3 regions of the Mesorhizobium sp. P2_B5 genome follow, and region 3 is predicted to be linked to each of the others. Evidence: predicted binding sites of a transcription regulator. Region 3 holds the regulator's gene; each other region holds the start of a gene.
What was found. The regulator HrcA, encoded in region 3, represses chaperone genes, less so after heat shock. The targets are predictions, from matches to a motif close to GTTAGCACTCNCNNNNNGNGAGTGCTAAC.
Positions count from the first base shown of each region.

Region 1: AC1D1N_RS19985 (co-chaperone GroES) is a predicted target of HrcA. The motif match lies at 2,639-2,667, and genes of this name have one in related genera.
Region 2: groES (co-chaperone GroES) is a predicted target of HrcA. The motif match lies at 5,606-5,634, and genes of this name have one in related genera.

Region 1 covers NZ_JBFUDJ010000006.1:5,872-13,580, forward strand. The annotation lists gene AC1D1N_RS19975 (hypothetical protein) at 288-452, opposite strand; gene groL (chaperonin GroEL) at 583-2,211, opposite strand; gene AC1D1N_RS19985 (co-chaperone GroES) at 2,272-2,586, opposite strand; gene AC1D1N_RS19990 (hypothetical protein) at 2,835-3,098, shown strand; gene AC1D1N_RS19995 (DUF1488 family protein) at 3,095-3,361, shown strand; gene AC1D1N_RS20000 (hypothetical protein) at 3,385-3,576, opposite strand; gene AC1D1N_RS20005 (hypothetical protein) at 3,584-3,799, opposite strand; gene AC1D1N_RS20010 (DUF3168 domain-containing protein) at 4,078-4,482, shown strand; gene AC1D1N_RS20015 (ester cyclase) at 4,493-4,879, opposite strand; gene AC1D1N_RS20020 (hypothetical protein) at 5,161-5,421, shown strand; gene AC1D1N_RS20025 (response regulator transcription factor) at 5,507-6,172, shown strand; gene AC1D1N_RS20030 (ATP-binding protein) at 6,156-7,574, shown strand.
Region 2 covers NZ_JBFUDJ010000011.1:98,637-106,345, forward strand. The annotation lists gene AC1D1N_RS26650 (GyrI-like domain-containing protein) at 1-748, shown strand, start outside; gene AC1D1N_RS26655 (bifunctional helix-turn-helix transcriptional regulator/GNAT family N-acetyltransferase) at 753-1,688, opposite strand; gene AC1D1N_RS26660 (MFS transporter) at 1,791-2,978, opposite strand; gene AC1D1N_RS26665 (TetR/AcrR family transcriptional regulator) at 3,138-3,764, shown strand; gene AC1D1N_RS26670 (hypothetical protein) at 3,779-4,546, opposite strand; gene AC1D1N_RS26675 (class I SAM-dependent methyltransferase) at 4,714-5,511, shown strand; gene groES (co-chaperone GroES) at 5,696-5,992, shown strand; gene groL (chaperonin GroEL) at 6,056-7,709, shown strand, end outside.
Region 3 covers NZ_JBFUDJ010000001.1:810,581-818,289, forward strand. The annotation lists gene hemW (radical SAM family heme chaperone HemW) at 84-1,241, opposite strand; gene rdgB (RdgB/HAM1 family non-canonical purine NTP pyrophosphatase) at 1,241-1,888, opposite strand; gene AC1D1N_RS04140 (VOC family protein) at 1,888-2,298, opposite strand; gene rph (ribonuclease PH) at 2,489-3,205, opposite strand; gene hrcA (heat-inducible transcriptional repressor HrcA) at 3,459-4,544, shown strand; gene AC1D1N_RS04155 (hypothetical protein) at 4,581-4,784, shown strand; gene AC1D1N_RS04160 (PQQ-dependent sugar dehydrogenase) at 4,890-6,239, shown strand; gene AC1D1N_RS04165 (hypothetical protein) at 6,218-7,150, opposite strand; gene AC1D1N_RS04170 (LysE family translocator) at 7,373-7,709, shown strand, end outside.

The DNA.
Region 1 (7,709 bases), on a different contig from region 3:
ACCAAAGCACTACGTTTCGCGTGCACCGCACGCTTAGTTGTTGATATAATTACGCTTCAAATGACCTTCAAGGACCTGCCCCAGGGCGGCCGATGACTGCGAATTCATAGCGCAGTGGAGGCTGGATTGGACGATAAGCTTTTCCTTCGCCTCCTGGAGGGCTTCAGCCTGGCTTGCGCCCGACGGTGAAGGAGACAGGCGCCCCGGCGTGGGTGTTGGCGCAGCCGGTCACCGGTATCCTCGACACGTAGGGCGTGCCGGCCTCTTGAGGGAACGCAGCGCGCGTCTCACATGGGCCGCTTGTCGCCGGTCTTCGGTGGTTCGCGGCGTATGGTGCCGGCATCGGTCTGCCTGTGCTTGTCGGCGGCAAGCCGGCGAATGCGATCGAAGCGGCTTTCCTCGGCCGGCTTGGTCGCGGGCACAGCATTTGGCTTCGGGGCGAAATTGATCATCTATCGATCTCCCTGTCGTTGCTGACTGCTGACTGACGGAAATCCTTGGGCGCGCCGGGGAAATGCCCCGGCGGCCGCTGTTCTGTTTACGCCCGTCCGGCTTTCCCGGGCGGGCCTTTCAGGCGGGTGGTCAGTAGCCGCCCATGCCGCCGCCGGCGCCCGCGGGTGCTGCATCCTTGGCCGGGACGTCGGTGATCATCGCTTCGGCGGTGATCAGAAGCGCTGCGATCGAGCCGGCATCCTGCAGTGCGGTGCGCACCACTTTCGCCGGATCGACGATGCCGGCCTTGATCATGTCGACATAGGTCTCGTTCTGGGCGTCAAAGCCCTGATTGTGATCCTTGCTGTCGGACAGCTTGCCGACGACGATCGAGCCTTCGACACCGGAATTCTCGGCGATCTGGCGGATCGGCGCTTCGAGCGCGCGCAGCACGATCGAAATGCCCGCCGTCACGTCTTCATTGGCGCCGGTCAGTCCGGCCAGAGCCGACCTGGCGCGCAGAAGCGCCACGCCGCCGCCAGGCACGATGCCTTCTTCCACTGCCGCGCGCGTGGCGTTCAGTGCGTCGTCGATGCGGTCCTTCTTTTCCTTCACTTCCGACTCGGTGACGCCGCCGACGCGGATGACGGCAACGCCGCCGGCGAGCTTGGCCAGCCGCTCCTGCAGCTTCTCCTTGTCGTAGTCGGACGTCGTCTCTTCGATCTGCCCCTTGATCTGGGCGATGCGCGCCTGGATGGTCGCCTTGGTGCCGGCGCCGTCGATGATCGTGGTGGTGTCCTTCTCGATCAGCACCCGCTTTGCGCGACCGAGCATCTCGATGGTGACGTTTTCGAGCTTGATGCCGAGATCCTCGGAAATCATCTGGCCCGATGTCAGCACCGCGATGTCTTCCAGCATCGCCTTGCGGCGGTCCCCGAAGCCCGGTGCCTTGACGGCCGCGACCTTGAGGCCGCCGCGCAGTTTGTTGACGACCAACGTCGCCAGCGCTTCGCCCTCCACGTCTTCCGAAATGATCAGCAGCGGCCGGCCGCTCTGCACCACCGCCTCGAGGATCGGCAGCATCGCCTGCAGATTGCCGAGCTTCTTCTCGTGGATGAGGACGTAAGGCTCTTCCAATTCAACGCGCATCTTGTCGGCATTGGTGACGAAATAGGGCGAGAGATAGCCGCGGTCGAATTGCATGCCTTCGACGACGTCGAGTTCGGTGTCGGCGGTCTTGGCTTCCTCGACGGTGATGACGCCGTCATTGCCGACCTTATCCATCGCCTTGGCGATCATGGCGCCGACGGTGGCGTCGCCATTGGCGGCGATGGTGCCGACCTGGGCGATCTCGGCCGACGACTTGACCTTCTTGGCCTTCGCCTTGATGTCTTTGACCACGGCGGCGACAGCCTGGTCGATGCCGCGCTTGAGATCCATCGGGTTCATGCCGGCGGCGACGAGCTTGGCGCCTTCGCGCAGGATCGAGGCGGCCAGCACCGTGGCGGTGGTGGTGCCGTCACCGGCGAGGTCGTTGGTCTTCGAAGCCACTTCGCGCACCATCTGCGCGCCCATGTTCTCGAACTTGTCGGCAAGCTCGATTTCCTTGGCGACGGTGACTCCGTCCTTGGTGATGCGCGGCGCGCCATAGGCCTTGTCGATGATGACGTTGCGGCCCTTGGGGCCAAGCGTGACCTTCACCGCATTGGTGAGGATCTCGACGCCGCGCAGCATGCGGTCGCGCGCGTCGGTGGAGAATTTGATTTCCTTGGCAGACATTTTTTTCATCCAGTTCGCATTTGGAGTGGACCGTCACCGCGCAGATGCGCGGCGCTTCAGTCAGGCGGCCTTCTTGGCTTCGACGGCCTTTTCGATAACGCCCATGATGTCGGCTTCCTTCATGATCAGAAGGTCCTCGCCATCGATCTTGACCTCGGTGCCCGACCATTTGCCGAACAGGATCAAGTCGCCTGCCTTGACATCGAGCGGAACAAGCGCGCCGTTTTCGTCGCGTGCGCCGGGGCCGACGGCGATGACTTCGCCTTCCTGCGGCTTTTCCTTGGCATTGTCGGGAATGATGATACCGCCCTTGGATTTGGTATCGCCTTCGGCGCGCCGGATGACGACGCGGTCGTGGAGTGGCCGAAACTTCATGAGAACTTCTTTCTGGGGCCTGCACAGGCGGCCACACCGCTCTTATAGGCGCGTTGGCACTCGATAGATAGGAGTGCCAAAAATTATTCACGGGCAACTCAAAATATTAAAAAGTATTATGTGGCCTGTGGATTTCCAGATATCGCGATCCGTCTAAATAATTCAAAAAATTGAATTTCTGCGCCAAAGCGACTATTTATATGGAAAGTTTCATTTCAACGGTTTCAGGCACAAGGGAGATTTAAGCGATGGCCGACGGCAATCAGAGCATCATGGAAAAAGCTGAGGCCCGCTTCATGGACAAGCAGAAGAAGACGGCCGAGCGCAACAAGGCAACCTCCGATTACGTATCCGAGGCCAGAGCCAGGGAGATCAAGACCGCAAGGCTCAGGGGATTGCGCCTGGCCAAGGAAGAGGCCGACCGCGTTGAGGAAGCCCTGAATCCGACACCGAAGAAGAAGCGGGCGACAGTCAAGAAGGCTGCCGCCGCACCCAAGGGAGCCAAGTCATGAGCCTGACATTCCCCAATCCAAGCCGCAGCTATGACGAGGCCGGCAAGCGCATCCGCTTTGTCGGCCATGACGGCATGTTCCAGATTTCCTTCTCTGTCGCTGCCGATGCAATCTCGAAGGCGCCGTCGGGGACGGCGACCTCGGAAGCCACCTATCTGGCAGCCTTCGATACGGCGTCCAGATCCATCCATGACATCGCCAGCAAGGCCTATGCGCGCACCCGCAAGAGCATATATGTGCTCACCGCCGCGGATTTCAGTTAGCTCCCGGCTGCGATCGACCTGGATCAGGATTTGCGGTCGGCTTTTGCCCGCCGCTTGACGTCCCGGCTGTTCAGGCGGTCGGCCGTCGCTTCCGCATCGCGCACAGTCATGCCGACCATGACCTGATGCTTGAGCTCGACAGGCTGGCCGGTGAAGATGTCGAAGATAGTCCAGCTCTCAGGCTGGTCCATGCGCAAGGCGTAGCGGTTTGCCATCGCGGCGTCAGGCCCGTGACATGAAAAATGCCGCCGCCAGGATCAGGATCGTCCAGACCAGCACCGACAGCTTCAGGATCAGGCCGCCGTGCGCGGAAAGAACCTTCCGCATGCGCAAAGCTGCGCTGTTCATGCCCTTGGACAGCGTGGGTGCTGCCGCAATCACGACCGGCGGCTTGACGCCGAGCTTTCCAAAAGCCGGCAGCAGCGATGGCGTTCGCATGAAATGACCTCGAATTGTCGGAGAAAACAGGCCTCCTCATAACACCCTTCTTGAAACTCCCTGCATGCCAAATAAAAACCGGTCCCTGAAACGGCCATGCCGCCCGATTCGCAACTTGCAGCGGGCCGGCCATTATCTGGCGAAACCGGTGCAACGCAGTTAGGTTGCGCGCGAAACTGGTGCGGGATGAGGTTTGTTCCAGAGCATGATGCCGAAAAGTGTGAAGCGGTTTTCGGACGACATCATGCTCTAGGCACGACAGGCGAACGGAGACGAGGATGACGGCGCCCGGCGATTTGCTGCAAGCCTTGTTCATGAGATTGAAGAGCGACGCCTCGCTGACGGCGCTGCTCGGCGGCGCCGGATTGCGCGAGCAGGCTGCCGACAGTGCCGCCTTCCCCTATGTCACCTATGGCCGGACCAGCGCTTTCGATCTCGACACCGGCGCCGACAACGATGACGACCAGCTGATCACGCTGCATGTCTGGTCGAAGGCGCAAGGCGAGGCCGAGACGCGTCTGATCATGGACAGCATCCGGGCGCGCCTCGACGGCGCTGCATTCGCCACCGGCTCGCGCGACCAGACACGCTTGTCGCTGGAGTTCGCCGAGGCGCGCTATGACGAGGATCTAGCGCTCCATCACGGGCTGCTGCGGATTCGCGCCATCACGCAGCAAAATTGATAGAAGCAGCCTAAATCTGCGCCTGGATCTCGGCCTTGTCGATGACCGACCACACCTCGCGGATGCGACCCTCTCCGAATTCGTAGAAAACATTCTCGGCGAACGACACGCGCTTGCCATTCACCGGCAGGCCGAACAGCATTCCCTTGGGATGACAGTCGAAATACAGGCGCGCCGCCACGCGCGGTGGTTGGCAGACCAGCAGTTCGATGTTGAAACCGAGATCGGGAATGGCCTCGAAATCGCCTTCGAGCATGCGGCGATAGCCTGAAAGGCCGAGCATTTCGCCATTGTGCTGAACTTCATTGCCGACGAACTTTCCGAGATTGGCCCAGTCCTGGGCATTCAGGCAGGCGATGTAGCCCCGGTAGAGGTCGGCAAGATCATTATCCGTCATGGCCCACTCCGATGGTTTGGCGTTTCCTACGCTAATTAGGGCGCCCCTGAGGATGGTCGCGCCTTGACCTCTTCCCCAATCCATCTACGACTTGAGAACCTGTTCGCAAAAACCATAGCCGAGCTGCCGGTTTTCCGGCTATGAATCCCATTCCCGGTCTGAGGGGACTGGGCGGCATGATCGCATTCATTCGTTTCGCGCGCAGGGGATATTGCGGGGATGGATTTTCAACCGTTCACCGTTCATTTCACGTTCAGCACAGTTGCGTTACAACGCCGACCATGAAAACGCTTCGCTCCCATCTCAGAACCGCGACGCTGGCGCTTGGCATCGCCGGCGTGTTGGCGTCGCAGGCGACGCCGGCGGCCGCGGCCGATTGCTACGCGATCGGTCAGCAGGTTGCCGAGCAGAATGGCGGCACACTGGCCAAGGCTTCGCAGTCGACGCGTGGCGGCCAGGAGGTCTGCGTCATTGTCGTTCTGGTGCCCGGCAAGGACGGCCAGCGTCCGCGTCGTTCCGAGATCGTCGTCCCGGCGAACTGACCCCCCCAATCTTCCCTTTACAGGGCTCGTTTCCCAGGCCGCCGGAATCGGCCTATATCTGAGACATCAACAGGCCGGATCGATCATGCGCGTACTCGTTGTCGAAGATGACAAGGATCTCAACCGGCAGCTGGCCGACGCGCTGGTCGATGCCGGCTATGTCGTCGACCGCGCCTATGACGGCGAGGAAGGACATTTCCTCGGCGACACCGAGCCCTACGATGCCGTCGTGCTCGACATCGGCCTGCCGCAGATGGACGGCATCAGCGTCGTCGAGCGCTGGCGCCGCAACGGCCGCAAGATGCCGGTGCTGATCCTGACCGCGCGAGATCGCTGGAGCGACAAGGTGTCGGGCATCGATGCCGGCGCCGACGACTACGTCACCAAGCCGTTCCACATCGAGGAGGTGCTGGCGCGGGTGAGGGCGCTGATCCGGCGCGCCGCCGGCCATGCCTCGTCCGAGCTGACCTGCGGGCAGCTGCGCCTCGACACCAAGGCCTCCAAGGCCGATGTCGACGGCCAGCCGCTGAAGCTCACCTCGCACGAGTTCCGCCTGCTTGCCTATCTGATGCACCATATGGGCGAGGTGGTGTCGCGCACCGAACTGGTCGAGCATCTTTACGACCAGGATTTCGACCGCGATTCCAACACCATCGAGGTGTTTGTCGGCCGGCTGCGCAAGAAGATGGGCATCGATATGATCGAAACCGTGCGCGGCATGGGCTATCGCATGCGTGAGCCGGAGGCGTAAGGCGGAACCGCTCCCCATACCAGCAAGGAAGCCTTTTTCGGCACGGCTCTGGCCGCGCTCGCTGGCTTTCCGCGTCATCGGCTTTTCCACGATCTGGGCGATCCTCACCCTGATCGTCATCTTTACCCTGATCACCACGCTCTACCGCCAGGCAAGCGAGCGTGGCTTCGACAGCCTTTTGTCGGCGCACCTGTTCAACCTGATCGGCTCCGTCGGCGTTTCCGAGTCCGGCCAGCTCACCGGCGCTCCCGACCTCGGCGACCTGCGCTTCTCGGAGCCGAATTCAGGCTGGTACTGGTCGGTGGAACCAGCTTCCGAAGGCGTGCACGGCAATCTCCACTCATCCTCGATGACCACGACGATCCCGTCGCCGACCGTCGCCGAGGTGCCTTTCAATTCCAGTTTCCAGCGCAGCTATTCCACCGACGGCATCGGCGACGAGGAACTGCAGGTGTTCGAAAGCGAATTCGTCCTCGATGCCAAGAACCGCGCCGCGCGCTTCCGCGTCATGGGCAACAAGACCGAGCTCGAGCAGGAGATCGCCACCTTCCAGCGTCGCCTCCTGACCTATCTCAGCCTGTTCGGCGTCGGCATGATCGCCATCAACGCCATCGCCATCCTGCTCGGCCTGCAGCCCTTGCGCCGGGTCCGCAACGCGCTTGCCATGGTCCGCGAGGGCACGGCGCAACGGCTCGACGGCCAGTTCCCGGCCGAGATTGAGCCGCTTGCCAACGAGACCAATGCGCTGATCGAAAACAACAAGCGCATCGTCGAACGCTCGCGCACGCAGGTCGGCAATCTCGCCCATTCGCTGAAGACGCCGCTCGCCGTGCTGATCAATGAGGGGCGGGCGCTGGGCGGCGCCAAGGGCCAGCTCATCGCCGACCAGGCCGCCTCGATGCAGAAGCAGGTCGATCATTATCTGCAGCGCGCCCGCGTCGCCGCGCAGCGTGACAGCGTCGTCTACCGCACGCCGGTGACACCGCTGGTCCAGCGCATGGTGCGTGTGCTGCAAAAACTCAAGCCGGATGTCAGCCTGTCGCTTGCCTTGCCGGCGGCCGACATCGTCTTTGCCGGCGAGCGCGAGGATCTGGAGGAACTGCTCGGCAATCTGCTCGACAATGCGATGAAATGGGCAAAAAGCAGTGTTGCCGTGTCCGTCACGCCGGCCGCCGCCGGCCTGTTCGAGATATCAATCGAGGATGACGGTCCAGGCATTCCCGAGGACAAGGCGCGCGATGCGCTCAAACGCGGCCGGCGCCTCGACGAGACCAAGCCAGGAACCGGGCTCGGACTTGCCATTGTCGCCGACCTCGTCAACGAGTATGGCGGCGTACTGGCGCTCGACCGCTCCGCCATGGGCGGGCTGAAGGCGGTGGTGCGCTTGCGGAGCCTGCAATGATGCTTCTCCAGGACCAATCGACATGGCTGGGGTGCCTGTGTTATGGCGGCCCATCGATTGCACAAAAGCCGTTAAAAACGGCCAAATTTCCGACAAATATCAATAGTATGGCCTCCAGATATCCCCGATGACGCG
Region 2 (7,709 bases), on a different contig from region 3:
GGTGTCGCGCTTTCATGTGACGCGCGCCTTTTGCGCAGCCACCGGACGTTCAGTGATGGGCTATATGCGTGCGCGCCGGCTGACCGAAGCGGCGCGCAAGCTGGCCTCCGGCGCGCCCGACATTCTCGCGGTCGCGCTCGATGCCGGCTACGCCTCGCATGAGGCCTTCACCCGTGCCTTCCGCGACCAGTTCGGCACCACGCCGGAACTGGTGCGCGCGCAGGGGAGCCTCAAAAATCTCGACCTCGTGGAGCCGATCCTGATGGACCAATCCTTCCTCGCCTCACTGCCGCCGCCGCGCTTCGAGGCCGGCCGGCCGTTCCTCATCGCCGGCCTCGGCGAGCGCTACAGCTGCGAATCCAGCGCCGCCATTCCGATGCAGTGGCAGCGCTTCGGTCCCTATATCGGCAACATTCCGGGCGAGACCGGCGATGTCGCCTATGGCGTCTGCGTCAACGGCGACGACGCCGGCAATTTCGACTATATCGCCGGCATCGAAGTGCTGGATTTCTCCGACCTGCCGAAAGAGCTTTCCCGCGTACGGGTGCCGGCACAGAAATACGCCGTCTTCACCCATGCCGAGCACATCTCGACAATCCGCCGCACCGTCAACACGATCTGGAACAAATGGCTGCCGGCCTCCGGGCACGAGATAGCGGACGGCCCCGAATTCGAGCGCTATGGGCCGGAGTTCGATCCGCGCAGCGGCAATGGCGGGCTGGAGATCTGGATCCCGGTTCGCGCGTGAGGCGCTAAAGCTCCAGGTTCCAGTTCTGGCCGACCAGATCCTTGCCGAAGGCGTGGTGACGTTCCTCATCCGCCAGCTTGAAGCCGGCATTTTCATAGATGTGACGGGCGGCGGTGAGGATGTCGTTGGTCCACAGGGTCAACGTCTTGTAGCCCTTGGCGCGGGCAAAGCCGATGCACTCTTCGACCAGCCGCTTGCCGATACCGAGGCCACGCGCCGAAGGCTCGACATAGAGCAGGCGCAGTTTTGCCACCTCGTCCGACTTGCGCACGACGAAGACCGAGCCGACCACCTCGCCTTGCCGCTCGGCGATCCAGCTGCGCTCCCATTTTGGATCGAAGGATTTTACGAAGGCACCTAGGATTTCGGCGACCAGCGCCTCATAGGTTTCGTCCCAGCCATAGTCCTGCGCGTAGATCTGCCCCTGGCGACGCACGATCCAGCCGATGTCGCCGACCTGCAGCGGCCGCAGCATATAGGGGACTTTGGGCTCCGGGCTCTCGCCCAGGAGCTGCTGCACCGTCTGCATGGCCTTGACCAGCCGGTCCTGTTCGGCAGCCGGAAGCCGCTCAAGCAAGGCCGCGACCTGGTCGTGCGAACCCCGGTTCAGCGGCGCGAAAGCCTGCCGCCCCGCCGGCGTCAGCGTGATCGACGATTGCCGCGCATCCGACGCCAGTGCCGTGCGCGAAATCAGCTGCAAGTGCTCGAACTTCTTCAGGAGTCGGCTGACATAGCCGGCGTCGAGGCCGAGATCGCGAATGAGATCAGTGGCCGTCAGGCCGTCGCGATGCGCCAGTTCGTAAAGCACCCGCGCTTCGGTCAACGAGAAGGCACTTTTCAGCAGGCCTTCGTCGAGCAGACCAATCTGGCGGGTGTAGAAGCGGTTGAAAGCCCGCACCGCGTCGATGCGTTCCTTGCCGGGTTGATGATGGATCGTCATGGTCAGCCTCCTGCCCCAGAACGATCGATCATTTATTTGACTTAGTCAAGTATCGTGACTGAACGCTCACGCCATCGTGTCTTCGGGAACGAATGGTTTCGGTCAGGCGATGGCGCGGCGGCGGCGCGCGACCAGTATGAACAGGCCGAGCATTACGACGCTGGCCGCGGCACTCGCGGCGGCGAATTCCGGTACCGGCCGAAAATCCTTGCCGTCGATCAGCAGCGATGCCGCGATCGGCCCGATGGCCAGACCGAAGAGTTGAGCAGCCGGCACCAGGAGCACGGCAGTGCGCGTCTCGTCGGCGGTGATCGCCAGCCGGATCTGATAGGGCACGATGAACAGAAGGATGAAGCCCATGACCAGCGCGGCGGCCCAGAATATCGCCAGGCTGGGGCTGCCGGCGAGCACGGCGGAACAGGCGACAGCGACCACGCCGATCGCCACTATGGCGAAGCGGTAGTCGATGCGCGCTTCGAAGACGGTCGCCGTCATCGCGCCCAGCACCTGGATCGCAAGGCTGGCGGAGACGATCAGGCCGACGGTGCGCCCGTCAATGCCGTATTGCGCGCCGAGCGGCTCGAGAAACGCCCAGACCGAGCCGAAGAACATGAAGTAGCAGAAGACGCACAGCAGAGCGGTGATCGAAGGCACAGTCAGCACATTGCCGAAATTCTCCTCCTTCGGCAGGTCGGCATAGTTGTCCGGGACGATGAAGGCGACCGCCAGCGAGGCGATGCAGACGACGGCAAGAACGATGAAGCCGCCCGCCGATCCGGCAGCCGGGATGACGTAAAGCGCCAGCAAAAGCGCCAGCGCGCATTGCGCCAGGGTCTGGATGGTGACGAAATAGCCGCCGATGCGCTCGGCCCGGCGCGATCGGGCGATCAGTTCGGTGGCGACCGCCACCAGGCCACCTTCGGCGAGACCGGCGACAGTGCGGGCGCCAATCAGCGAATTCGGGTTGACCGCATAGGCGGTTGCCCAGTTCGCCAGCGCCAGCAGGACCAGCAGGATCGCACTCTTCCAACGCATATTGCGGGCGGACAGCAGCATCGCGACAACGGCTGACCCAATGCCGATGGCGATCATCTCCGCCGTGGCGACCAGCGCGAGTTCGTCGCCGCTGACATGGCCCTCGGTGTAGAGCGCGCCGAGTAACACCGGCTGCAGGCCGAGGATGAGCAGGCCGACCGAACCGATCCACAGCGCCGAGGCCAGTTGCGCGGCGGTCGGATTGCCGACCAGCCAGTCGCCGTTTCCGGCATCGGCGTTACGAACAGAAGTCACGGGCGTCTCCCAAACGTCCTTGCCTGACGGCACAAAAACTGACAATCTGTCAGTATTTAGAAACTGATACTCGATCATATTCGTTTGTCAATCATTGGTGAGGCGCGGCATCAGCAAGGCTGGGGATCGAATGGTTTTGACGATCGAGAGGGTGGCGGCATGAACGAAGCAGTGAGAACGGCGACCGAACCGAGGCGCAGGCCGAAGCAGGAGCGCAGCCGCGAGCGCATCGACGCCATCCTGTCGACCACCATGCGGCTGATCGGCGAAAAGGGCATCGACGCCGTCACCATGAAGGAAGTCGGCGCGCTGGCCGGCGGGCCGATCGCCACCGTCTATCATTACTTCCCAAACAAGTCGGCGATCCTGGCGATGCTCTACGAGCGTTTCTCGGAAGTGAGCCGCGCCCGGCTTGCCGTGATCGTTGCCGACATTGGCGGACTGAGCGACGTCATCGCCGCCGCCGACCGACTACTCGACGATTACTATGAACGTGTCGCCGGTGACCCGGCCATCCAGGACCTGCAGAACGCCATCCAGGCCGACAAGGCGCTGCAAAATCTCGATATCGCCGAAACCCGGCGCCAGGCGGCGATGTTCTGCGATCATGTCGGTCCGTTTCTCGCGGCCGAACGGCGCGAAGAGTTCGGGCGCATGGTCTTCCTGATCTTCCAGCTTGCCGGAGGCGTCGTGCGCATGGCGCTGACCCAGGACGAAACGGAAAGCCGCCATACTATCGAGGACTACCGGTCGATCATCCATACGCAGCTGCGCCAGTTCCTTTAGGCGAGAAGCACTGCCTATCGCGCCCGGTGCATGAGGCCCTCGAAGCCGTCGGCCAGATGGGCGGCGCCGGCCGCAAACATTTTCACCAGGTTTTTGGGACGGCCCGGCGTCTTGTTGGCATCGAGCAGGATCGCCCTGCCCTCATGCATGACGAAATCGAATTTGCCGTAGTCGAAGCCGAGTTCTCGTCGCCGCTCGCGGATCTCGTCAGGAACAGGGACAGGCTCACGTCGGATCGTTTCAGATGCCTTGACGAGGCCGTTTGGTGACACGTAGCGGGTACAACGCTCGCTCTCTCCGCAAAACACCCAGAACCGCATAGCGAAGCCATCGGGTTCCCGTTCGGCAATGAACTTTTCCACGACCAGATCGTCGTCGCCGAAGACGCCGTCCGGGACGTCGCCAACAGACCCGTAGACCTCGTAGGGCTGCAGCCCCTGCACATCGGGAAAAGGTGGCTGCTTGCCCGCGCGTCTGGATCGCCGGTTGAGGAACGTCTCCGGAATGCCCTGATTGTTGAGATTGGTTTTGACGATGACCGGGCCTTGCCAGGCGTCGCCATACGTTAGCAACGCGCCGCTGACCCGTCGCTTGGAGATGTCGGCCGTTGCGAGATTGAGGCAGAATGGAAAACCCCGCGCATAGTCGAGATAATCCGCCGGTGTGACGGTTGCATCGACATGTAGAATTGCGATGTCGGCACTGTGCGTCATGGCCGGGCCTTGCTGGATCCGGACCGAATGGCCGCGCCTTTTCAGTTCTTCGAGAACATCGAAAAGCATATAGGGGCTCGACCTGCGCAGTAAGAGGTTGCGGCCGCTCTGGAACCGATCGTGCTCATGCGTTACGACGACAATTCGTGCCACAGACAGCCTTTTGATTTCCTGCAATTTTCTAATAGGCGACTGTGAACACCAAAAGCCAGACGTCTCGGACTCTGCAAGGCAGCATGAGAAATCATTGGGACAATTATCACCGTCACTGGAGGCTGCTGGACGCGCCGCTTCGGCCGACGCCGGAAACCGTTGGTATATTCGAGCGTGAAGTCAGCCTGGCAAATGCCGATGTCCTGCTCCTTGGGGTAACGCCGGAACTTGCCGTGCTTGGCAGATCGATGCTGGCGGTCGACCAGTCGGCGGCCATGATCTCGGGCGTATGGGCTGGCGACAATGCCTCGCGCAGCGCGATGGCTGGAAACTGGCTGGATCTGCCGGTTGCCGGGGCCAGCACCGAGGCAGTCATTGGCGACGGATGCCTGTCCGCCGTCGCCTCGAAGGCGGCGCGCAATCGCCTGCACGGCGAAATCGCCAGGGTCCTGAGACCCGGCGGGCGTGCCGCGATCCGCGTTTTCGCGGCTCCGGAAACGACCGAGGATCTGGCCAGCATTGAAGCCCAGGTGCTGGCCGGTGCGATCGAGAATTTCCATGCGCTCAAATGGCGGATCGCCATGGCGTGCACCACGGGCGGCCCGGATTTCGCGATCCAGGTGCGAATGATCCGCGACACATTCGACGGCCTGTTCCCCGACCGCGAGGCCCTTGCCGCGCGGACGGGATGGAGCATCGCCGCGATAAACACGATCGACGTCTATGCCGGCTCCGACGTAAGCTACAGCTTCGCGACGCTGGCCGTGCTGGTCGATGAGGCGAGTGCGTGGTTCGGCGAAGTGCGCGTCGTGTCGAGCGGCTCCTATCCGCTGGCGGAACGATGCCCTCTGCTGGTGCTTGGATCGCCGAGGCGTCGCTAGGCTTCCCGTCAGACCACGGTGGGCTCAAATTAGAGCAAATTGAGCCCACCGCTCGCCTTGACTCTCGAAAGCCACGCGCCTATTTCAGCGCCACGTTAGCACTCTCCCTTGGTGAGTGCTAACGCATGTCCGGCATCGCCGGATGGAGGAACTGTTCTCACCGTTCTCATTCGAGGAAGAAAAAATGGCAAAGTCGAAGTTCCGCCCGCTTCATGACCGCGTGGTCGTTCGCCGGGTCGAATCCGAATCCAAGACCGCCGGCGGGATCATCATCCCGGATACGGCAAAGGAAAAGCCGCAGGAAGGCGAGATCATCGCCGTCGGCTCCGGCGCTCGTGACGAAGCTGGCAAGTTGGTTCCCCTGGACGTCAAGGCTGGCGACCGCATCCTGTTCGGCAAGTGGTCGGGCACCGAAGTCAAGCTCAATGGCGAAGACCTTCTGATCATGAAGGAATCCGACATTATGGGCATCATCGGCTGATTATCGGCCTCACCGTCAACTGAATTTCGGGCTTGATCGCAAGCCCCTGCCAGGAGCTAAAACATGGCTGCTAAAGACGTAAAATTCTCCCGCGATGCCCGTGAGCGCATGCTGCGCGGCGTCAACATCCTCGCCGACGCGGTGAAGGTCACGCTCGGCCCCAAGGGCCGCAACGTCGTCATCGACAAGTCGTTCGGCGCACCGCGCATCACCAAGGACGGCGTCACCGTTGCCAAGGAAATCGAGCTTGAAGACAAGTTCGAGAACATGGGCGCGCAGATGGTCCGCGAAGTTGCTTCGAAGACCAACGACATCGCCGGCGACGGCACCACGACCGCGACCGTTCTGGCGCAGTCGATCGTCCAGGAAGGCCACAAGGCGGTTGCCGCCGGCATGAACCCGATGGACCTGAAGCGCGGCATCGATCTGGCCGTGACCGAAGTCGTCGCGGCTCTCGGCAAGGCTGCCAAGAAGATCAAGACCTCCGAGGAAGTTGCCCAGGTCGGCACGATCTCGGCCAATGGCGACGAGTCGGTCGGCGCCATGATCGCCGAAGCGATGCAGAAGGTCGGCAACGAAGGCGTCATCACGGTTGAAGAAGCCAAGACCGCCGAGACCGAGCTGGAAGTCGTCGAAGGCATGCAGTTCGACCGCGGCTATCTCTCGCCCTACTTCGTCACCAACGCCGACAAGATGGTTGCCGAGCTCGAGGACGTCTACATCCTGCTGCACGAGAAGAAGCTCTCCAACCTCCAGGCCATGCTGCCGGTTCTCGAAGCCGTCGTGCAGACCTCCAAGCCGCTGCTCATCATCTCGGAAGACGTCGAAGGCGAGGCTCTGGCCACGCTGGTCGTCAACAAGCTGCGCGGTGGCCTGAAGATCGCCGCCGTCAAGGCACCGGGCTTCGGTGATCGCCGCAAGGCCATGCTGGAAGACATCGCCATCCTCACCGGTGGCCAGGTCATCTCGGAAGACCTCGGCATCAAGCTCGAGAACGTCGGCCTCAACATGCTCGGCCGCGCCAAGAAGGTGTCGATCTCCAAGGAGAACACCACCATCGTTGACGGCGCCGGCAAGAAGGCCGAGATCCAGGGCCGCGTTGCCCAGATCAAGCAGCAGATCGAAGAGACCACGTCGGACTACGACAAGGAGAAGCTGCAGGAACGTCTCGCGAAGCTTGCGGGCGGCGTTGCGGTGATCCGCGTCGGCGGCGCGACGGAAGTCGAAGTCAAGGAAAAGAAGGACCGCGTCGATGACGCCCTCAACGCGACCCGCGCGGCCGTGGAAGAAGGCATCGTTGCTGGTGGTGGCGTCGCCCTGCTGCGCGCTTCGGCCAACATCAAGGCTGCCGGCGCCAATGCCGACCAGGCTGCCGGCATCAACATCGTTCGTCGTGCGCTGCAGGCTCCGGCCCGCCAGATCGCCTCGAACGCCGGTGCGGAAGCTTCGATCGTTGCCGGCAAGATCCTGGACAACAAGGGCGCGACCTACGGCTACAACGCCCAGACCGGCGAGTATGGCGACATGATCGCCATGGGCATCGTCGACCCGGTCAAGGTCGTTCGCACGGCTCTCCAGGACGCGGCTTCGGTCGCCGGCCTGCTCGTCACCACCGAAGCCATGATCGCGGAGGCTCCGAAGAAGGAGTCGGCTGGCGGCGGCATGCCCGGCGGCATGGGCGGCGGCGGCATGGGCGGCATGGGCGGCATGGACTTCT
Region 3 (7,709 bases):
TTCGGCTCAACAAGCCGAACTTCTAGCATCCTTACTGGAGCCGATAAATCGTCCACCACAGACCAGCCACTTGGCCTGTGGGCTTACCGCGCCAGATCCGCCACCACGGCGTCGAGCACGATCATGCCGGCCGGCGTGGCGCGCAGCCTTGCATTGCCGATCGGCGCCACCAGCCCCTCGTCCTGCAGCACCGACAGCCGCGCGCTGGACAAGCCGCGCCCGGAAAACGCCTCGTAGCGGGTAAGGTCGATGCCTTCGGCGAGCCGCAACCCCATCAGCAGGAACTCGTCGGCCTCCTCCGAACGCGTCAAGACTTCGCCGCCGGTGACGCCATGGCCCTTGGCCTCGACCAGATTGGCCCAGGTCTCCGGCATCCGCTCGGCGATGGTGACGGTGCGGTGGCCGTTCTCGATGAAACGGCCATGCGCGCCCGGCCCGACGCCGACATATTCGCCATAGCGCCAGTAGGTCAGATTGTGCCGGCTTTCGGCGCCTGGCCGGGCGTGGTTGGAAATCTCGTAAGCCGGCAAACCATGCGCTGCGCTCACCTCTTGCGTCAGCGCGTAGAGATCGGCTGCCCGATCATTGTCGGGAATGGTGAATTTGTGCGCCGCATGCAGCGCGTGGAACGGCGTGCCTTCCTCGATGGTCAGCTGGTAGAGCGACAGATGATCGGCGGCGTGGCCGATCGCCTGTTCGAGCTCCGCTTGCCATGCGTCCAGCGTCTGGCCGGGACGGGCATAGATCAGGTCGAAGGAAAGCCGCGGAAAAATCTCACGCGCCAGCCCGATGGCATGCAGTGCTTCCTCGACATTGTGCAGCCGGCCGAGAAAACGCAAATCCTTGTCGTTCAGCGCCTGCACGCCGAGCGACACCCGGTTGACGCCGGCGGCGCGGTAGCCGCGAAAACGCTCAGCCTCGACCGAGGACGGATTGGCTTCCAGCGTCACCTCAATGCCATCGGGCACGGTCCAGTTCTTGGCCACGGCGTCGAGCACCGCCGCCACCGTCTGCGGCTGCATCAGCGACGGCGTGCCGCCGCCGAGAAAGATGCTGGTCACTTCGCGCGGCCCGGTGCGCCCGCGCATCGTCGCGAGCTCGGTCTCGAAGGCGCGGGCAAAGCGCTGCTGGTCGACCGGCTGGTGGCGGACATGGCTGTTGAAGTCGCAATACGGGCATTTGGCCGCGCAGAACGGCCAATGGATGTAGACGCCGAAGCCCGGGCTGCGGTCCAGCGGCATCAGGCTGAGCCTAACCTGGCGCGGGCGAATTTCTGGAAGGCGCGGGCGCGGTGCGACAGCGCCGTTGGCTGGCCGGGCTTCCAGCCATGCTTCTCCTCGGCGCTCATCTCGCCGAACGTCTTGTCGAAACCGTCGGGTAGAAACACCGGGTCGTAGCCGAAGCCGAGCTCGCCGCGCGGCGGCCACACCAGCGTTCCCTCGGCCTCGCCTCGATAATATTCGGCTTCGCCATCTGGGAAGGCGAGGCAGATGACGGCGACAAAGCGGCCTGTTCGTTGCTTGGGCTCGGCCGCGCCGACCTCCTGCAAGGCCACTTCGGTGCGCTGCATGGCCATGCCGAAATCGCGGGTGCCTCCCGGGGTTTCGGCCCAGTTGGCGGTGTATACGCCGGGTGCGCCGTCGAGCGCGTCGACGCAGAGGCCCGAATCGTCCGACAGCGCCGGCAGGCCAGTGGCTTCAGCCGCGGCAAAGGCCTTGATATAGGCGTTTTCCTCGAAAGTGGTGCCGGTCTCGTCCGGCTCCGGCAGGCCGTAGTCCTTGGCCGACTTCGCCTCGAAGCCGAACGGACCCATCAAATCGGCGAATTCGCGCAGCTTGCCTGCATTGTGGCTGGCGACGACGATCTTCTTTCCATCGAGAGAATGCATCAAAGGCCCCAGATCCGTGGCTCGGCGAATTCGATCGAATTGCCCGAGGGGTCGCGTATGTAGATCGAACGCCCGCCTTGCGGCCATTCGAATTCGCTTTCGATGGCGATGTTTTTCGCCTCAAGTTGCGCCTTCCAGCGCCCGAGTTCATCCGCGCTTGCCGCAAAGCAGAGATGGCCCTCGCCGACCGTGCCGTGCGGCGGCACTTTCAGCCGCGCATCCGGTGCCGGCGGGATTTTGGTCGCCTCGGCGTTGAAGATCAGCAAAACGCCGGCGCCGCAGCGGAAGAAGAGATGGCGGCCGTCGACTTTGCCGAGGAGGTCGAGGCCGAGGATGTCGCGGTAGAACGCTTCGGCGGCGGCGAGATCGGTGACGTAGAGAGCGGATTCCAAAACAGCAGAAGGAGTCACGAGGCACCCCCCTCTGCCCTGCCGGGCATCTCCCCCGCAAGGGGGGAGATTGGCAGTTCCGCTGGCAGCGTCTCAACGTTGATGGTTGGCAAAAACGGTAGCGACCTCTGATCTCCCCCCTTGCGGGGGAGATGGCCGGCAGGCCAGAGGGGGGTGTGAAGGATCGCCGACGTCATCGCAGTAAATTCAATCAGGCCACAGCCATCTGCTGCAAACTCACCAACCTTTGGATGCCCTTCTTGGCCAGACCCATCAGCTCCGCGAACTGCCCTTCGGAGAAAGGCTCGCCCTCGGCGGTGCCCTGGATCTCGACGATGCCACCCTTGCCGGTCATGACGAAATTGGCGTCGGTGCCGGCCGACGAATCCTCGATATAGTCGAGATCGATGACCGGCTGGCCGTCATGGATGCCGCAGGAAATCGCCGCGACATGGTCTTTCAGCACTTTGGCAACGCTGGCCATCTGCCGTGCTTCCATCCAGCGCAGGCAATCGTAGAGCGCCACCCAGCCGCCGGTGATCGAGGCCGTGCGGGTGCCGCCATCGGCCTGGATGACGTCGCAGTCGACGGTGATCTGCTGTTCGCCAAGCGCCTGCAGGTCCACGACCGCGCGCAGCGAACGGCCGATCAGCCGCTGGATCTCCAGCGTGCGGCCGCCTTGTTTGCCGGCAGAAGCTTCACGGCGCATGCGTTCGCCGGTCGAGCGCGGCAGCATGCCGTATTCAGCCGTCACCCAGCCCTTGCCGGAATTGCGCATCCAGCCCGGCACCTTTTCCTCCAGGCTCGCCGTGCACAGAACATGCGTGTCGCCGAATTTCACCAGGCACGAGCCTTCGGCGTGTTTGGACACGCCGCGCTCGAAGGAGATGGCGCGCATTTCGTCGGCTTGGCGTTTGGAGGGGCGCATCGAGGCCTCTTTCTGTTCTTTTTGCGGTTGCGTGGGCGGCTTGTAGACGCATGCAGCCCATGGCGCAAAGGAAAATGGCCGCAAACGCGGCGCCGTGACCGCATACGGCATTGGGCGATCGCAAGAGCGACGCCGCTGGCCGCAAACGCGGCAGCGGGCGATCTGGAACAGACGCCGCTGACCGCAAGTGCGGCAGCGGGTTGCGCAGGGGCGAAGGAAGTCTATATCCTTTAGCCGGAGGTTTTTGGCCCGAATGACCAAGGCAGTCACCGAACCCAGTCTGCTGGCACCCGCGCTGCAGTCGCTCGACATGCGCTCGCGCGACATTTTCCGGCGCATCGTTGATTCCTACCTCAAGGATGGTGAGCCTGTGGGATCGCGCAGCCTGTCGCGCATCCTGCCGTCGTCGCTGTCGCCGGCCACCATCCGCAATGTGATGAGCGATCTCGAACATCTCGGCCTGATCTATGCCCCGCACATCTCGGCCGGGCGGCTGCCGACGCAGACCGGCCTGCGCTTCTTTGTCGATGCCTTCATGGAACTCGGCGATCTTTCCGACGAGGAACGCCGCGTCATCGAGGCGCAGGTGCGCGCCTCCGGCTCGGGCGCGACGCTGGAACACATGCTGACCGAGGCCAGCCAGATGCTGTCGGGCATGTCGCGCGGCGCCGGCCTGGTGCTGGCCACCAAGAACGAGGTGGCGCTGAAGCACATCGAGTTCATCCAGCTTGAGCCGACCAAGGCGCTGGCCGTGATGGTGTCGCAGAACGGCGATGTCGAGAACCGTGTCGTCGACCTGCCGGCCGGCATCACCGTCTCGCAGCTGCACGAAGCCTCCAACTTCCTAAACGCCCATATCAGGGGCCGCACGCTCGCCGAGGCGCGCATCGAGATCGCTCGTATCAAGGACGAGACCAGGGCCGCCCTCGACACGCTGTCGCAGGATCTCGTCGAAAAAGGCCTGGCAGTGTGGGCGGGCGCCGACAGCGGCCTGCCGGCGCGTCTCATCGTGCGCGGCCGCGCCAATCTGCTCGAAAACGTCACCGCCCAGGCAGACATCGAATTGCTCAGGCACCTGTTCGAGGACCTGGAGACGCAGGACGGACTGATCCAGCTGCTCGACCTCGCCGAGGACGGCCCCGGCGTGCGCATCTTCATCGGCTCGGAAAACAAGCTGTTTTCGCTCTCCGGCTCGTCGCTGGTGGTGGCGCCCTACCGCGACAAGGACGCCCGGGTCGTCGGCGCGCTCGGCGTCATCGGCCCTACCAGGCTGAATTATGCCCGCATCGTGCCCATGGTCGACTACACTGCCCAATTGATTACCCGGATGTTGAGATAAGTCCGAAGCCGGGATCACCGCAAAGGAGGGCGCAGAATGGCGCTTGAATCGTTCAAGGCCCAGATCAGTCTGCTGCTCGAGGAAATGGTCAACCAGCCCGAGGACGAGCACGAAATCCAGGAGCAGCTGCGCGAAAAACTTCGCGAAATGCGCGCCATGGGCCTGCCGCTGCCGGACGATCTCGTCGCGCTTGAAAAGCGGCTCGACGATGATCTCGACGTCGAGGAAGAAGACAGCTGACGGGTTTCGCTTGAATCTGCGCGCGCACGCTTCTCTTTTGTGGCGCTCGCGCGATATCTCTTCTTTGCATGACGCCCCGACCTGCGTGAATTCGAGGAGGACAGCATGATCCGGATTGCCGGCTTCGCGAGCCTTGCCCTGCTTGTGGCCACCAGTGCCTTCGCTCAGCAAGCCGATCAACCGCTACTGACCGGCAAGGACGCTTTCGGCGACTGGAAGGCGGACAAACCGGGCGTGCGCCGGCTGATCAAGCCGCAGGACCTGCAGGCGCCCTTTGTCACCGAATCCGCATCCAATGGCCCCGGCGTGGCGGAGAGGCCCGAAGGCGCCAATCCAGTTGTGTTGCCGGGTTTTACAGCGGAGCTTATCGCCTCCGGTATCGCCAACCCGCGCGTCGTTCGCGTTGCTCCGAATGGCGACCTGTTTGTTGCCAACAGCAACTACGACGAGATACGCGTTTATCGTCTCGGAAAGGGTAGCGCAAAACCCGTCCAGAAAGCGATCTTTGCCAGCAACCTGAGCCGACCCTACGGCATTGCCTTCTATCCGCCGGGCGACAAGCCGCAGTGGGTTTATGTCGCCAACACCGATAGCGTGGTGCGCTTCGCCTATCGCGACGGCGATCTGAAAGCCTCCGGTGAGCCGGAGACGATTGTCTCCGGCATTCCCTCGGGCGGCCACTGGACTCGCGACATCGCCTTCTCGCCCGACAGCAAGACGCTTTATGTCTCGGTCGGCTCCGAATCGAATATCGCCGAGGGCATGGGGAAGGAACCGCGCGGCGGCCTCGACGCCTGGATCAAATCCATGCCTTCAGGTGCTGCCTGGGGCGAGGAGGACGGCCGCGCCGATGTGCTGGCCTTCGACCCCGATGGCAAGAATGGCCGCATCGTTGCCACTGGCCTGCGCAATTGTTCTGGTATGACCGTTCAACCGGCGACCGGTGCGCTGTGGTGCGTCGTCAACGAGCGGGACTCGCTCGGCGACAACATTCCGTTCGAATTCGCAACCACAGTAAAGGACGGCGCCTTCTACGGTTGGCCTTGGTACTATATCGGCAGCAATGAGGATCCGCGCCGCAAGGGTGAGCGCCCAGACCTTGCCGGTAAGGCAACCATCCCCGACGTGCTGATGCAGGCGCATTCGGCGCCGCTCAACATCGTCTTCTATGACGGCGGCAATTTTCCGGCCGAGTATAGGGGCGATGCCTTCGTTGCCCTGCACGGGTCCTGGAACCGCGGCGTACGCACGGGCTACAAGGTGGTGCGACTGAAGTTCAAGGATGGCAAGCCGACCGGCGAGTATGAGGATTTCATCACCGGCTTCGTCATTTCCAATGACTCCGTCTGGGGCCGGCCTGTCGGCGTCGCGGTGGCCAAAGACGGCGCGCTCATCCTCACCGAGGATGCCAACGGCACCATCTGGCGCATCACTCATGTCGACGGGCCTTCCTGAGTCCATTGGTTTGGCAAAGAGCTGCCCCAGTGCACGTCCCGATGTATCGCCTTGGGATAGGTATGGATCACCTCGGCCGATGAGACGCGGTCGTCGAAACCGGTATCCCTGAGATTGAAGAGGCCGACCGAGCCGAAGGACTTCTTCGCCCCTTGCGCGAAGCGGCTGTCGCTGAAATCGTGTTCGTAGAGCGTCACCGTGACGTGACCGTCATTGAGCTTCGGCACGTAAACACTGCTGATCGTGTCGTTGGCGACGCCCAGCTGGTTGACGTTGAAGCGATAGACGTCCTGCACCATGCGCCGGGCCGCATTGCCGTTGATCATCCAGTATTCGCGGCGCGATGCGCGGTTCTGGTCGTCAAGCTTGAGCGCTGCCTTGCGGCCAAGCCCGAGCCAGTGCTCGAACACCATCACATTGGCGCCCCAGGGGTAGGGATAATTGGACTTGTCGACGATGCGCCGCACGCCGGTGTCGGGGATCTCATTGGTGTCGACATAGTCCAGCCATTGCAGCTGGAACGACGCTTCTACGTTGAGGTCGCTGTTGCGCGGATCGGAAGCAACGATGAGCCAGTCGGAAACCGGCGGATATTTGGTGTCGAGGTCGATGTAGAATTCGCCCTTGGCAGTGTCATCGGGGTCTGGGGAGTCGCGCTCTAACGCGACCAGCCGCACCTTGAAGCGGTTGTTGACGACCAGCGGATAGATCATCGGATGAACGGGGTGAGCGCCGGGGTTCCGGCTGTCGGTAAAGTACCCAGGCGCTGAGACGATATCGCTCGCGCCCTTGTCGAACAGGCTGAAGGCCTGCCGCCCCTCGAACCACAGATACCATTCCAGCTCGTGCCCGCGCGCCTCGGAATAGGGCTTCCATTGCAGAAGCTGGATGTGAAGTCGTTTCGCTAGCATGGGCAGCTCCTGTCGGTGTAGCCGCGCAAGAGCGCAGCTATTAGGGATTGCAAAGTGCGGTGGGGCGGATGGGGGATAGCCGCTCTCCCACGGCGCGTAAGGGAACCATCTCTCGTTATCGGCCGTGCCCTGACGACCGTCCGACCTTGCTGGCGCAATCGAATCCGTTTTACCCCTGCCGACTTTCATGGCATCAGGGGCACTTCACGGGGTGCAACCGTCATGACCCTCACCGGCTTTCTCGCCTATAGCGCCGCACTCGGCATCGCCGCCGCCATTCCCGGCCCCGGCGTCACTGCGCTTGTGGCGCGGGCGCTCGGCTCCGGCTTCCGTTCGTCGCTGGCCATGTCCTTCGGCCTGATGCTCGGCGACCTCACTTATCTCACCGCTGTGGTGCTCGGCCTTGCCTTTGTCGCGCAGACTTTCGGCCTGGTGTTTCTCGCCATCAAATGGCTGGGCGTCGCCTATCTCGCTTTCCTCGGCTGGCGGTTCTGGACCGCAGGCATCACCCCCGAGACTGTCGAGGCCAGGAAAGGCAAGGGTGGCCTGATATCGAGCT